DNA from 3 places in the Lysinibacillus sp. TE18511 genome. Region 1 is predicted to be linked to each of the others. Evidence: riboswitches for the same ligand, from Rfam matches in the RefSeq annotation. Region 1 holds a riboswitch; each other region holds the start of a gene.
What was found. A riboswitch is a leader RNA that binds a small molecule or an ion and turns the genes downstream of it on or off. The one in region 1 is predicted to bind lysine.
Positions count from the first base shown of each region.

Region 2: it holds a riboswitch for lysine, as region 1 does, so the genes downstream of both, ACVWXS_RS11610 (transporter substrate-binding domain-containing protein) here and ACVWXS_RS07040 (aspartate kinase) in region 1, are expected to answer to the same signal.
Region 3: it holds a riboswitch for lysine, as region 1 does, so the genes downstream of both, ACVWXS_RS14545 (amino acid permease) here and ACVWXS_RS07040 (aspartate kinase) in region 1, are expected to answer to the same signal.

Region 1 is NZ_JBSSFD010000006.1:163,813-168,585, forward strand. Features, by position in the region: gene uvrC (excinuclease ABC subunit UvrC) at 13-1,800, shown strand; lysine riboswitch at 2,038-2,216, shown strand; gene ACVWXS_RS07040 (aspartate kinase) at 2,331-3,557, shown strand; gene ACVWXS_RS07045 (methyl-accepting chemotaxis protein) at 4,057-4,773, shown strand, end outside.
Region 2 is NZ_JBSSFD010000012.1:84,052-88,824, reverse strand. Features, by position in the region: gene ACVWXS_RS11625 (2-oxoglutarate dehydrogenase E1 component) at 1-609, shown strand, start outside; gene odhB (2-oxoglutarate dehydrogenase complex dihydrolipoyllysine-residue succinyltransferase) at 705-1,946, shown strand; gene ACVWXS_RS11615 (hypothetical protein) at 2,105-2,269, shown strand; lysine riboswitch at 2,487-2,673, shown strand; gene ACVWXS_RS11610 (transporter substrate-binding domain-containing protein) at 2,791-3,645, shown strand; gene ACVWXS_RS11605 (amino acid ABC transporter permease) at 3,834-4,559, shown strand; gene ACVWXS_RS11600 (amino acid ABC transporter ATP-binding protein) at 4,572-4,773, shown strand, end outside.
Region 3 is NZ_JBSSFD010000019.1:6,179-10,951, forward strand. Features, by position in the region: gene ACVWXS_RS14535 (nitric oxide synthase oxygenase) at 1-444, shown strand, start outside; gene ACVWXS_RS14540 (CynX/NimT family MFS transporter) at 476-1,684, opposite strand; lysine riboswitch at 1,860-2,037, shown strand; gene ACVWXS_RS14545 (amino acid permease) at 2,124-3,587, shown strand; gene ACVWXS_RS14550 (response regulator transcription factor) at 3,837-4,529, shown strand; gene ACVWXS_RS14555 (sensor histidine kinase) at 4,534-4,773, shown strand, end outside.

The DNA.
Region 1 (4,773 bases):
GGCTGGTAGGCGATGAATGATTTAATTAAACGAAAGCTTGAAATTTTACCAGATCAGCCTGGCTGCTATTTGATGAAGGATCGGCAAGGAATCATTATTTATGTTGGGAAAGCCAAAGTGCTGAAAAATCGAGTACGCTCGTATTTTACTGGTACGCATGAAGGGAAAACACAGAGACTTGTAAGCGAAATAGAAGATTTTGAGTACATTGTGACATCCTCCAATATAGAAGCTTTAATTTTAGAGCTTAATCTTATTAAACTACATGATCCGAAATACAATATTATGCTGACGGATGATAAAACGTATCCGTATCTAAAAATTACAAATGAAAAACATCCACGTCTTATTACGACGCGAAAAGTGAAAAAGGATAAGGCGAAATACTTTGGCCCATACCCAAATGCCTATGCAGCTAGTGAAACGAAAAAGCTGCTTGATCGTTTATATCCGCTCCGAAAATGTGTGCAACTACCTTCCAAGGTTTGTTTGTATTATCACATGGGACAATGCCTAGCACCTTGCGTAAAAGATATTGATGCCCAAATTTACCACGATATGATTGAGGATATGACGAAATTTTTAAATGGTGGTGTTGAGGAGGTCAAAAAGGAGCTCGAGGAAAAGATGCTTGCAGCTGCAGAAAATTTAGAGTTTGAGCGTGCAAAAGAGTTTCGTGATCAAATTGCTCATATAGACACTGTTATGCAAAAGCAAAAAATCGTCTCAAGTGATACTACAAACCGCGATGTATTTGGCTATGCAGTCGAGAAGGGCTGGATGTGTGTGCAAGTTTTCTTTGTTCGTCAAGGAAAGCTCATTGAACGAGATGTCTCGATTTTCCCCATTTATCAAGAGGCAGAAGAGGAATTTTTAACGTTCGTTGGCCGATTTTACGACAAGTTAGAACACATTAAGCCGAAGGAGATTTTTATCCCACAATCTATTGATGCGGATATTTTAACGGAATTACTTGATGTTCGAGTGCTAACACCAAAACGCGGGCAAAAAAAAGAACTTGTAGAATTAGCGATTAAAAATGCTGAAATTGCTGTAGCAGCAAAGTTCCAACTTATTGAACGTCAGGAAGAACGAACAATAGGCGCATGTGAGGCACTCGGTGAAGCTATGAGTATTTCAACGCCTTTAAGAATTGAAGCTTTTGATAATAGTCATATGCATGGAACAGATGCAGTATCTGCAATGGTTGTATTTATCGATGGAAAACCAGCAAAGAAAGAGTATCGAAAGTACAAAACACGCACAGCTGCCAAACATGATGATTACGGGGCAATGCAGGAAGTAATAAGGCGTCGTTACACACGAGTATTAAAAGAAGGTTTACCTTTGCCAGATTTAGTACTAATTGATGGTGGGAAGGGGCAAATGGAAGTCGCACGAGAAGTATTAGAAGATGAACTCGGACTAGTCATTCCAATTGCCGGATTAGCAAAAGATGAAAAGCATAATACGTCACAGCTTTTATTTGGTGACCCACCTGAAGTAATTGCGTTAAAGCGCACAAGTGATGGATTCTATCTACTGCAACGAATTCAGGACGAAGTACACCGCTTCGCCATTACCTTCTTACGACAGCAGCACGAGAAGCATGCCATTCAATCTGTTCTCGATCATATAGAGGGTGTTGGTCCAAAGCGAAAACAGCAATTACTTAAGCATTTTGGCTCTGTCAAAAAAATTCGTGAGGCAAGTGAGTTAGCGTTACAAGAAGCCGGTATGCCTGCTAATCTAGCTAGCAATATTCACGCTTATTTTCATTCAGCAGATCGTTCTTTGTAGCGAAAGCAAAGCGTCAGCTACAGAAGACTCCCATCTCTGAAGGTGGTGAAATGAATGCAGATGGAATTCCTTTTCAACAAGAGTCATTGTCAAAGGATTAGTCATATGCTAAGGTTGTATATAACATTGATCTAAAATAGCAATGTTATATACGGCTCCTTAGCTTATTGTAGATGTTTCAACTATATAAACTACAAATTTTTTCGCTAAGGCAAAATTAAATACATTCACTATTTAAGTGATGATAGAGGTGCGAGGTTCAAGAGTAGTACATTAGAGGGCGAACAAGTCCAGTGACAATGTATGAAAGGGGAGCTTGCCGAAGTGGAGCATCGTTGTTTCCGATGCTGTGCTGGTTTTGCATTTAATAAATGTAAAACTGTCGATTCTAAACGTTTCGGAGAGCTATCTCACATGCGCAAGTAACTATTATTGTACATGTTATAGGCAGCTTTCACGTTATGTGAGGGCTGCCTTTTTTAGTTTTCTAGAGACAGCGAAATGATTGAATACGAAGGAGAATGATCTGTATGGCGAGAATTGTGATGAAATTCGGTAGTGCTGCATTAGCATCGACAAAGCATATTCAAGATGTTGCGAAAAGGGCGATAGCTGAAAAGGAAAGAGGCTATGATGTTGTCGTTGTAACTGCGGGAATGAGGAGTATGGCGAAAGAATTAGCAGAGATGGCTTGTGATTTATCAGATAGTGCGCCTAAGCGTGAACTAGATGTACTACTTTCAACAAGCTCACAACTATCAAGTGCGTTAGTTGCGATTGCTTTGCAGGAAGAAGGATATCATGCAGTGTCATTAACAGGTTGGCAGGCAGGTATTCAAACTGATGATATGTATTTCAATGCGCGTATCGATGATATTGATGTTAGTCGAATAGCAGAGCATTTTGCACAAGGGCAAATCGTAATCGTTGCGGGGGAACAAGGTATTAATTATTCACAGAATATTACGACGCTCGGTAAAGGCGGAGCGGAAACGACGGCTGTAGCTATCGCGGCGGCATTGGAAGCGGAGCGCGTAGATATTTACACGAATGTGGAAGGAGTCTATACAGCTGATCCAAGTCATGTTGCTAGGGCACAAAAGCTAAAAGAAATTTCCTATGACGAGATGCTAGAGCTATCAAACTTAGGATCACAAATTTTACACCCGCGAGCTGTAGAATTAGCGAAGAAATTTCAAATCCCAGTTATTATTCGGTCGAGCGTAGTAGATACAGTAGGTACTTTATTGAAGGAGGAAGTTGGAATGGAGAAAAATTTAATAGTTCGTGGTGTTGCCTATGAGTCAGATGTTATTCGTTTAACGGTTGGTTATGATGCTTATTCTGATGCTTCGCTAGCAGATATGTTCACAATACTTGCAAAAAATCGCATAAACGTCGATATCATTGTGCAAGCAATAATAGATGGCTTAAAGCCGACTGTATCGTTTACCATTTTAAAAGAGGAGTTTGCAGAAGCATTACGTGTCTTAGAAGATAGTAAATTATCACTAGGATTTAGTTTTGCTGATTTTGAAATCGGCTTAGCAAAAGTCTCAATAGTTGGCTCAGGTATGGCATCTAATCCAGGCGTTGCTGCCCGTATGTTTGATCGTTTGCGTCGTGAAGGTATCCCAGTAAAAATGGTAAGTACATCTGAAATAAAAGTATCTGTTGTTGTACCTCAGGATGAAATGATTCGTGCAGCAAATGCATTGCACGATGAATTCAATTTAGAACATGCACTTTACGTATAATAATGAATGGGATGTGTCAATAAAAGGCACATCCTATTTTTTTCTTTATACTAATTTAATATTTTATCTATTGATATTATTGTATAGTAAAATGTAATTATATGGATCATCACCAAAAGTTGTGGATGACATTTGTTAAGACGTATGCCTTGTATCTTTATTCAGTAGAAGACTCCCACCTCTGAAGGTAGTGAGATAAATGCGGATGTGGTTCCCTGTCAATAGGTTCCAAACCCCTACTCAATGAAGATAAAGCCTCTGGCGGATGTCACGGATTTTCAAAGGAATGAATTTAAGGATGTTAGCCTAAAATCTTCGCATCCTGCGAAAACGGCAAACTGACCTGCATCGGTGCTGCTGTCGCTACGCTTTCGCGCAAAAAACATCTGTTGCTGCCGCTACGTTAGCACTACGCTTTCGCACAAAAAAACATTTGCAGGCCTGGGCACAATTCAAAATCCGGGTGCAATTACGCCAAGGCAAAATTGATATAGGTTGATTGGAGTGGAGACTGGGCGACTCCTTGGGGATTAGCGTCACAGATGAGACCCTGCAGCGAGCAACGCGAGTGAAGCGGCTCATCGGACGCCCCCAGGAAAGCGCCCAGTCGGAACGGAAATCAACCACACGTTATGGTGATGAGGCAATTATATGTTTTACCAAGGAAAAGGTGGAGGTTTGTATGGCATTATTAGGTTTATTTCAAAAGCCAATTGAAAGCGTTGAGATACACAACGATTCCGAAATACAACTATTAAAAAAGCGAATTCAGGAATTGGAACTTGAGCAAGAAAGCATCGATGTGAGAAATGCGATTTTGGACTTTGTACTTGCACATATGGAGTTAATTAATTGTCAAACGGCTTTAAAGGTTCAAAGTGTCTCAACAAAAGTAAGAGATATTTCAGCAATGGCTGAAGAAATGTCATCAAATTCAGAAGAGATACTTGCGGTTGAACAAAATGTTAATGCAAATATTCAAGAAATAAAACAGCATTCGTTATTACTTGTAGAGGAAATGGAATCATCCATTATAAAAGGTGAAATGGTTCAGGAGCTGTTAGCTAAAGGAGCTCATTCAACAAAACATCTGAACAATGAAATGAGTAAAATGAATGATATTAGTAAAAGTGTTACAGGGATTGCCGATCAAACACAACTACTAGCCTTAAATGCCTCTATTGAAGCTGCACGTGCAGGTGAGCAAGGGAAGGGC
Region 2 (4,773 bases), on a different contig from region 1:
ATGTCAGCTGAAAATAACTGGTTCGTTGCAAACTGTTCAAATGCAGGCAACTACTACCACTTATTACGTCGCCAAGCAGCATTATTAGGAACAGAAGGTGTTCGTCCGCTTGTAGTGGTATCACCTAAATTCCTACTTCGTCACCCATTAGCTGCTGCAAACGCTGATCAATTAGCAAATGGCTCATTCCAAGAAGTAATTGAGCAACCAGGTCTAGGTTCAAAACCAGAAGCTGTTGAGCGCGTTGTATTAGGAACAGGTAAAGTAATGATCGATATTGCGGACCGTATTAAAGATGGTGAAGGCTTCGATCACTTACACATTGTACGTGTAGAACAACTTTACCCATTCCCAAAAGAGCAAGTTGCTGGTATTATTGCTAAGTATCCTAACGTAAAAGAAGTTGTTTGGGTACAAGAAGAACCTAAAAACCAAGGTACTTGGAATTATGCATTAGAAACATTATTTGACCTTTCTGAAGGTAAAAAGCTACGTTATGTAGGTCGTCCTGCAATGAGCTCTACTTCTGAGGGTGATGCAGATTCTCATAAAGCAGCTCAAGCAGCACTTGTAGAAGAAGCAGTTGCTGAGCCTGTAAAAGTTAAATAATCAATCACATAATAATTTTAAAAGCCGGGCTACTTGCTTAGGCAGTAGCCCTTTTATGTGCACACAATGCACGTTAATCAAAGGAGGAAATGAAAGTGGCTGAAATTAAAGTCCCTGAATTAGCAGAATCGATTACAGAAGGTAGTATCGCACAGTGGGTAAAAAAAGTGGGCGATCGCGTTGAAAAAGGTGAATTCATCGTTGAACTTGAAACAGATAAAGTAAACGCTGAAATCATTTCTGAAGAAGCGGGTGTATTAACTCAAATTTTAGCTGAAGAAGGCGATACTGTACTTGTAGGTCAAGTAATCGCAGTTGTAGAAGCTGGCGAAGGCGCAGCTCCAGCTCCTGTTGCAGCGGCTCCAGTTGAAGCAACACCAGCTCCAGCAGCGCCACAAGCAGCTCCGGCTCCTGTTGCAGCAGCTCCAGTTGTTGAAGAAACTTCTGGTGAGCGTGTAATCGCATCTCCAGCAGCACGTAGACTTGCTCGTGAAAAAGGTATTGACCTTGCTGCTGTATCTCCAGTAGATCCACAAGGCCGTGTACGTGTACAAGACGTTGCAGCTCATGGTACAGCTCCAGTAGCAGCACCACAAGCAGCTCCAGCAGCACCTAAAGCAGTTGTAGCTGTAGATGAATCACGTGTGACAGTTGAAAAAATGAGCCGTCGTCGCCAAACTATTGCAAAACGCTTACTTGAAGTAAAACAATCTACTGCGATGTTAACAACATTTAACGAAGTAGATATGACAAATGTTATGGCATTACGTTCTCGTAAAAAAGACCAATTCTTCGAGTCAACTGGCTCTAAACTTGGTTTCATGTCATTCTTCACTAAGGCAGTAGTTGCTGCACTTAAAAAATATCCATATGTGAACGCGCAAATCGTTGGTGACGAAATTCACTTAAACAACTTCTTTGATATCGGTGTAGCTGTATCAACAGAAGAAGGTTTAGTAGTACCAGTTGTACGTGACGCTGACCGCAAAAACTTCGCTGAAATTGAAGATTCAATTGCAGACCTAGCGAAAAAAGCACGCGACAAAAAATTAGGTTTAGCAGATCTTTCAGGTGGCTCATTCACAATTACAAACGGTGGGGTATTCGGTTCATTAATGTCTACACCTATCATGAATGGTACACAAGCTGCTATCCTAGGTATGCACACTATCAAAAAACGTCCAGTTGAAGTGAATGGTGAAGTAGAAATTCGCCCAATGATGTACTTAGCACTTTCTTATGACCACCGTATTATCGATGGTAAAGATTCTGTAGGTTTCCTTAAAACTGTAAAAGAATTACTTGAAAACCCAGAAGATTTATTATTAAATTCTTAATTCCAAAATCATATTTAAACCCTGCGAACTTTGTTTTGCAGGGTTTTTTCTTTTTATGGAACATTTAAGGGAGCGATGGATAAAGCAATCGAAACGACGGAAAGAATAGTCGAAGTGACGGATAGGAACCCGAGGCGACGGAAAGAAGAGCTACAGCGATGGATAAAGTATTCGAAGCGACGGAAAGAAAAGCCAAAGCGAAGGATAAAGTATCCGAATCGGCTCGACGCTCGCCCGCAGGAAGCCTTGCTCTGTGCGAAAGCGAAGCGGCAGCGACAAAGCGAATAGCCCGTAGCGGAAATCAGAGCCCTCAAATCAATTAAGGTAGATAAAAATGGTTAACCAACACACCTGATTTGCTGAATTCTATAAAAATATAAATTGATTTATAACATTGCAAAAGTGCGAAATGGATTAATAAAGGTTAAAAACCTAATATTGTAAACAATCAGAAAAATGATGAAATTATCTTGACGAATATCTTACTTTTATTGTAGTATCTTAATATCAATTAAATAAACAAACCTCACATTTGTTCTACGGTGAGGTAGAGGCGCGGTATTTATTAGTTCATTGTTGAGTATAAGCAAGCGAAGACGCAATGGAGAAGGAACTACCGCCGAAGTATAAAAGGAGCTCGTACTTTTATGCTGGGTCTGCAGTGAATAAGTGCAGGACTGTCCTAGTGAATTATTTTCCAGATTTACTAGGTTGTGCTATCTCGGAAACATGGAAATTATAGTGAGGATTTGGGCAACTGTTAATTAAAATAAGACCTAAGTTCAATTCTTAGGTCTTTTTTCGTACAGTTGTCTTATTTTTTTACAGAAAAGGGGAGTTTTTCATGAAAAGAAAATGGTTGTTATTAATGTTAACGGTAATGACTGCAATTGTGATGGCAGCATGTGGTGCTGGCGACAAAAAGGATGAAGCAACAGGTGATGCTGGTGCAGATAAAGATGGCGGAGGTGAATTCCGTGTTGGGATGGAAGCAGGTTATGCTCCATTTAACTGGACGCAGCAAGATGATGCAAATGGTGCAGTAAAAATCGCCGACAATGCTGAATATGCAGGCGGTTACGATGTGCAAATGGCGAAGAAAATCGCTGAAGGCTTAGGCAAAGAATTAGTCATTGTGAAAATGGAGTGGGATGGTTTAGTACCTGCACTGCAATCAAATAAAATTGATGCCATTGTTGCTGGGATGTCACCTACTGATGAGCGTAAGAAAACAATTGATTTCACTGAAAATTACTATACTTCTGATTTTGTTATGGTTATTAAAAAAGGTAGCAAGTATGAAAAAGCAAAATCAATCCAAGATTTTTCAGGAGCTAAAATCACATCACAATTAAACACATCTAACTACGATGTGATAGATCAGATCAAAGACGTTCAAAAACAAACTGCAATGGATAGCTTCCCAGCTATGCGTGTAGCCTTAGAAGCTGAAAAAATTGATGGCTATGTAGCAGAACGTCCAGAAGGAATTTCAGCTGCTGCAGCAAACGATAAGTTCACATATGTAAAGTTTGAAGAAGGCTTTGATACAGATATTTCAAACACTTCTATCGCAGTAGGTTTACGTAAAGGTGATGCAAATCTAGAAAAAATCAATGAAATTCTAAAAGGTATTTCTGAAGATGATCGTCAAAAAATTATGGAAGAAGCAATTCATCAACAACCAGCAGCACAATAATAAGACTGCACGGGCTACTTGCTTAGTCCGTGCAATATCTTTTCATCATTATTCAATGAGTACCTCTTTAAATAATGATAATGTCCTAGCTAATAGAATCATAAAATAATAAGAAAAAGTAAGTTGCAATGAAATAGCTAAGGCAAAAAAGAACAAGCAAACAACACGACGTTGTAAGGAGGCACATCATGAGTCTTGAATGGATTATTTCAATTGTTGAGAACAACTGGCAAATGTTTTTACGAGGTGCGTATTATACATTACTTATTTCGATTACTAGTACAATTATTGGTGCACTTATCGGATTTTTCATCGGAATTATGCATACTATTAAGGTTCGTAAAAAGGGTGTAAAATACTATAGCTTAAAGATCATTAATTTTATACTAACATGCTATGTTGAATTCTTCCGTGGTACACCAATGATTGTACAAGCTATGGTTGTATTTTACGGATTAGATATGGCATTTGGTATTGATATGCACTTTATTACAGCAGGTATTTTAGTCGTTTCACTAAACACAGGGGCTTATATGACGGAAATTGTACGTGGTGGTATTGTATCGATTGATAAAGGACAGTATGAGGCTGCTTCAGCAATCGGTATGAATCATTTTCAAATCATGCTAAATGTAGTCTTACCACAAGTTGCGAGAAATGTATTGCCTGCAACAGGTAATCAATTAATTATGAATATTAAAGATACAGCAGTATTAAATGTTATCGGTGTTACGGAATTATTCTTCCAAACAAAATCGATTGCAGGTAATAACTTCCGCTATTTTGAATCATTCTTCGTAGCTTGTGTCATGTACTTCATCATGACATTTACAGCATCAAGGATTTTACTATATGTTGAAAGACGACTTGATGGACCAGATGCTTATCAAAAAGAACAGAAAGAAGCAATATAGGGGGACGAACAAATGGCCGTTATTAAAATAGAGCATTTAAGTAAATCATTTGGGCGTAACCAAGTGTTAAAGGACGTAAATTTTCAAGTAGAAAAGGGCGAGGTTGTCTGTTTAATCGGTTCTTCAGGATCAGGTAAATCAACACTACTGCGCTGCATTAATCTACTAGAAATGCCTAGTGGTGGTCAAATTATTTATAAAGGTGAAAATATTT
Region 3 (4,773 bases), on a different contig from region 1:
CCAATGATTTCGAGCATGCGCTTCCAAATGGCAGGTATCGATTTTCAGGCGGCTCCATTCAATGGATGGTATATGGGCACTGAAATCGGGGCACGTAATTTAGCTGATCATGAGCGTTATAATATGCTGCCCGCTATAGCAGAAATTTTTAACCTCGATACAACAAAACAGGCTTCTCTATGGCGTGATCGTGCATTAGTTGAGCTCAATATTGCGGTATTACATTCATTTAAAGAAGATGGTGTGAGCATTGTAGATCATCATACTGCATCTCAACAGTTTAAATTGTTCGAAGAGGCGGAAACTACAGCAGGGCGTGAAGTTACAGGGAATTGGACGTGGTTGATCCCACCGTTATCTCCAGCAACAACTCATATTTTCCATAAGCCATATGTTAATGTGTACAATACACCGAACTATTTTTATCAGAAACCACATTATTAATCGAAAAAAGGCGGCACATGAGCCGCCTTTTTTAACTCACATATTCATTTTTAGAAGCCCTAAAAGAACATAAGGAAAGTATCAATACTACGACAACAAAGAGCCAGCCTACGATGTTCCAGCCACCGAATAAATCATGCAAGTATCCGAATAGGATTGGACCGATTGCGGCGAATAAATATCCTAAGGATTGTGCAAAGCCTGATAAATCAGCTGCTTCAAAAGCGGTACGGGTACGTAGTGTAAAGAACATCATTGCTAATGCGAATGAAGCACCCCCTGCTAAGCCTAGTAGCACCATCCACAGTATTGCGAGGCTTGTCCATTCCATTACTAATCCAATAAAGCCAACTATGTAAAATGACGTAAACATGAATACAAGGGGGCGTTGAGACGTCATTTTACTAGCGATAATAGGTATAGCTAAAGCCATCGGGACTTGTGAAAATTGCATGATGGAGAACATCCAGCCGGCACGATCTGCGGCTAAGCCTTGTGCTATGTATATTTCAGGAATCCAGGCAGCAGTTGTATAGAATAATAATGACTGTAACCCCATAGCACCTGTTACAGCCCAAGTAACAGGTGATTTCCATAAAGGTGTACGTTCTTTTGTAATCTTAAAAGTAGACTCAGGCTTATTAAATTTCAACTGTGGAATCCAAATTAAAATGGTTAATACCACAAGTACAAGCGAGATGGCCAGTGCACCTTGCCAGCCAAGTGATGAATTGGCGATAGGATAGCTAATGCCAGCACCAAGCCCAGCTGTCAAATTCATCGACATTGTGAAAAATGCCATAAGTAAACCTATGTGATAGGGAAACTTCAATTTAAGCAATCCTGGAATAAGTACGTTACCGAATGCAATAGCGATACCAATTAGCACAGTACCAAACACGAGTAAAGTAGTTGTGCCAAGGGAGCGTAGTATAATTCCTAATGCTAAAAGAATAGTGGATAAAAATAATGTTAATTCTAGCCCCAATTTACGTGCGACATTAGGGGCAAATGGTGATATGATTGCGAATGCTAGCAATGGGATTGTTGTTAGAAAGCCCGCGAGTACATTGGATATGCTGAGATCTTCACGGATAAAGGAAATAATAGGCCCAACAACTGTTAGTGGCATTCGTAATGTCGAGGCAATACAAATTACGCCGATAACTAGTAATAAGGTTGTTCCTCTCCAGCTGATTTTCCTGCTAGGATAAGTAGTCGAATGTTCATCAGTAGTCAAATAAATCCCTCCTGTTAGAACAATTATAATCGAACTACTATGCCATTGTATTAAATTATTTAAAGTGATGGAAAATTCAAAAAAAACGGAACATTAATCGAGTTATTGAAATGTCAAAGGTCGTATGTTAAACTAATACACATCATAAATTTAATAATTATATGCCTCAAGTTTGTATTGAGGTAGAGGTCGCGGTATTTAAGAGTATACTAATGGAAATGACAAGCATTAGAGATGTTAGTGGAAAGGAAATATCGCCGAAGTGTGAGGGGACTTGAAAATCTCATGCTGGGGCTGTCTCCGAAAGGAACAGAACTGTCACGTTTGGAACAACGTGTTGAGCTATCGTTTTTGAAAGAACTGAGGATTAACTTAGCCATCACTGCGTTCATGTGATGGCATTTTTTTTGCCTCTTTAAAGAAGGAAGGAAGCTAGATCGTGAGTGAAATAAAAGTGAATCAGCTCGGCAATAAAGCGCCGAAGCTGAAAAAAGAATTAAAAAGCCGTCATATTACTATGATTTCATTAGGCGGTACAATCGGTACAGGGTTGTTTTTAGCTAGTGGTGGTGCCATTGCGCAAGCAGGCCCTGGCGGAGCACTTCTCGCCTATGCATTAATTGGTATTATGGTGTACTTTTTAATGACGAGCTTAGGCGAAATGGCGGCTTATATGCCATCATCGGGCTCATTTAGTACGTATGCTACAAAATTTGTAGATCCGGCTTTAGGTTTTGCACTTGGCTGGAACTACTGGTACAACTGGGCAATTACAATTGCGGCAGAAATTTCTGCTGTATCGTTAATAATGAAATATTGGTTCCCGGATAGCTCATCAGCACTTTGGACTGCTTTATTTATCGCTATCGTTTTAACGTTCAATCTACTATCGGTAAAAAGCTATGGTGAAAGTGAATATTGGTTTGCAATGATCAAGGTTGTCACTGTAATCATCTTTATTATCGTCAGTTTCTTAATGATTTTTGGTATTTTAGGTGGACAAGCTCCTGTAGGCTTTACGAATTTCTTTATTAGTGATGGACCGTTCCACGGTGGTTTCCTTGCTACATTTGGTATTTTCTTAGCTGCGGGATTCTCGTTCCAGGGGACAGAGCTACTAGGAATAACGGCAGGGGAAACGGATGACCCTGGTAAAAATATTCCGAAAGCTGTTAAGTCTGTTTTCTGGCGAATTCTTTTATTCTATATTTTAGCGATTGCTGCAATTGGGATGCTGATTCCATTTACAGATGAACGTTTGTTGTCTGAGGATATCGCTGTATCACCATTTACACTAGTATTTGACCGTTTAGGAATTGCCTTTGCAGCGTCAATGATGAATGCCGTGATTTTAACGGCTATGCTGTCAGCAGGGAATTCAGGGCTCTATGCTTCTTCTCGTATGCTGTGGCAATTAGCAGTAGATGGTCATGCACCAAAAATTTTCACTAAACTAAGCCGTCGAGGTATTCCAATTTACGCATTATTGGCGACATTATCTGTAGGCTCTCTAGCATTTTTAGCTTCATTCTTTGGTGACGGTGTAGTCTATATGTGGCTTCTAAATGCCTCTGGGATGTCTGGCTTCATTGCCTGGCTAGGAATTGCATATAGCCATTATCGTTTCCGTCGAGCGTTCGAGGCACAAGGCTTGGATCCGAAATTGTTGCCATATAGAGCAAAGCTATTCCCATTCGGTCCACTATTTGCCTTTACAGTTTGTATGATTGTTGTGATCGGTCAAAATTACACAGCCTTTATGGGTGACAAAGTTGATTGGTACGGAGTATTTGTTTCATATATTGGTATTCCACTGTTCTTACTGTTATGGCTTGGCTATAAAATCAAGCATAAAACAAAAGTGCTTCCACTAGAGGAATGTGATTTAAGAGTAGAACAATAAAATAAAACTGCCCTGTGAGTCATAGAAAATGACTTGCAAGGCAGTTTTTTTTTCCTCGATTGACCTCGGTTTTGGTGTCTAACCTTAATATGGTAGACTGTTATAGAAATGAATCATCACCAAATTTTAGGAATGACATTTGTTAAAACGTATGCCATGTATATAAGTTGATTGGAGTGGAGGCTTGGTGACTCCTTGGGGATCAGCGATAGAGGATAGACGCTTTATGTTAGGAAGAGGTGCATGAAAGTGCAGAAGCATATTTTACTAGTAGAAGATGACGAAGCCATTCGTGAAATGGTAGAAAGCTATTTAACAATGGAGGGGTTCCTTGTTACCTCTGTAGTAAATGGGGAAGAGGCATTACAAAATTGTTTAAACAATCCCTATGATTTAGTGATCTTGGATATTATGATACCGAAACTTAATGGATTAGAAGTTTTAAAGATTATAAGAGAGCAAGCATCACTTCCAATTATCATTATGTCAGCCAAGGATAGTGATGTTGATAAAGCGTTGGGATTAGGATTAGGGGCAGATGATTATATCGCCAAGCCATTCTCTATGCTGGAATTTTCAGCACGTGTCAAAGCCGCAATTCGAAGAGCTACAAAATACTCCAGTCAAGTAGAGGAGAAGAAAGATATAGTAGAGATAGACAACTTATCAATCGACCTTGTTAATTTTTCAGCTGAGAAGAATGGACAACAAGTAAAGCTCACGTCAAAGGAATTTGCCATCTTAAAATTATTCGTGACAAATCGTAATCGCGTTTTTACAAAGCAGCAAATTTATCAACTAATTTGGAATGATGCTTACTATGGGGATGAAAATATTATTAATGTACATATAAGAAGATTACGCGAAAAAATTGAAGACGATCCATCCAACCCTCAATATATTAAAACGCTTTGGGGAATTGGTTATAAATTTGAAGGATAAACAGATGATTATATTTCTACTATTTATAATTGTATTGCTCCTAGGTATTATAATTTTTCAGGTGAGAGCAAAAAAACAACAAGACGCTACTATTCAATACATGCATCAAAAACTGCAAGCAATCGTAGATGAACAATCGAGCGAGAAGATTTTAGTATCGACAGCTAATCAAGAAATACAGCAACTACTTATTGCGATGAATGCCTTGCTGGATCACAATCAAAAAGTACTAGCAACACATCGA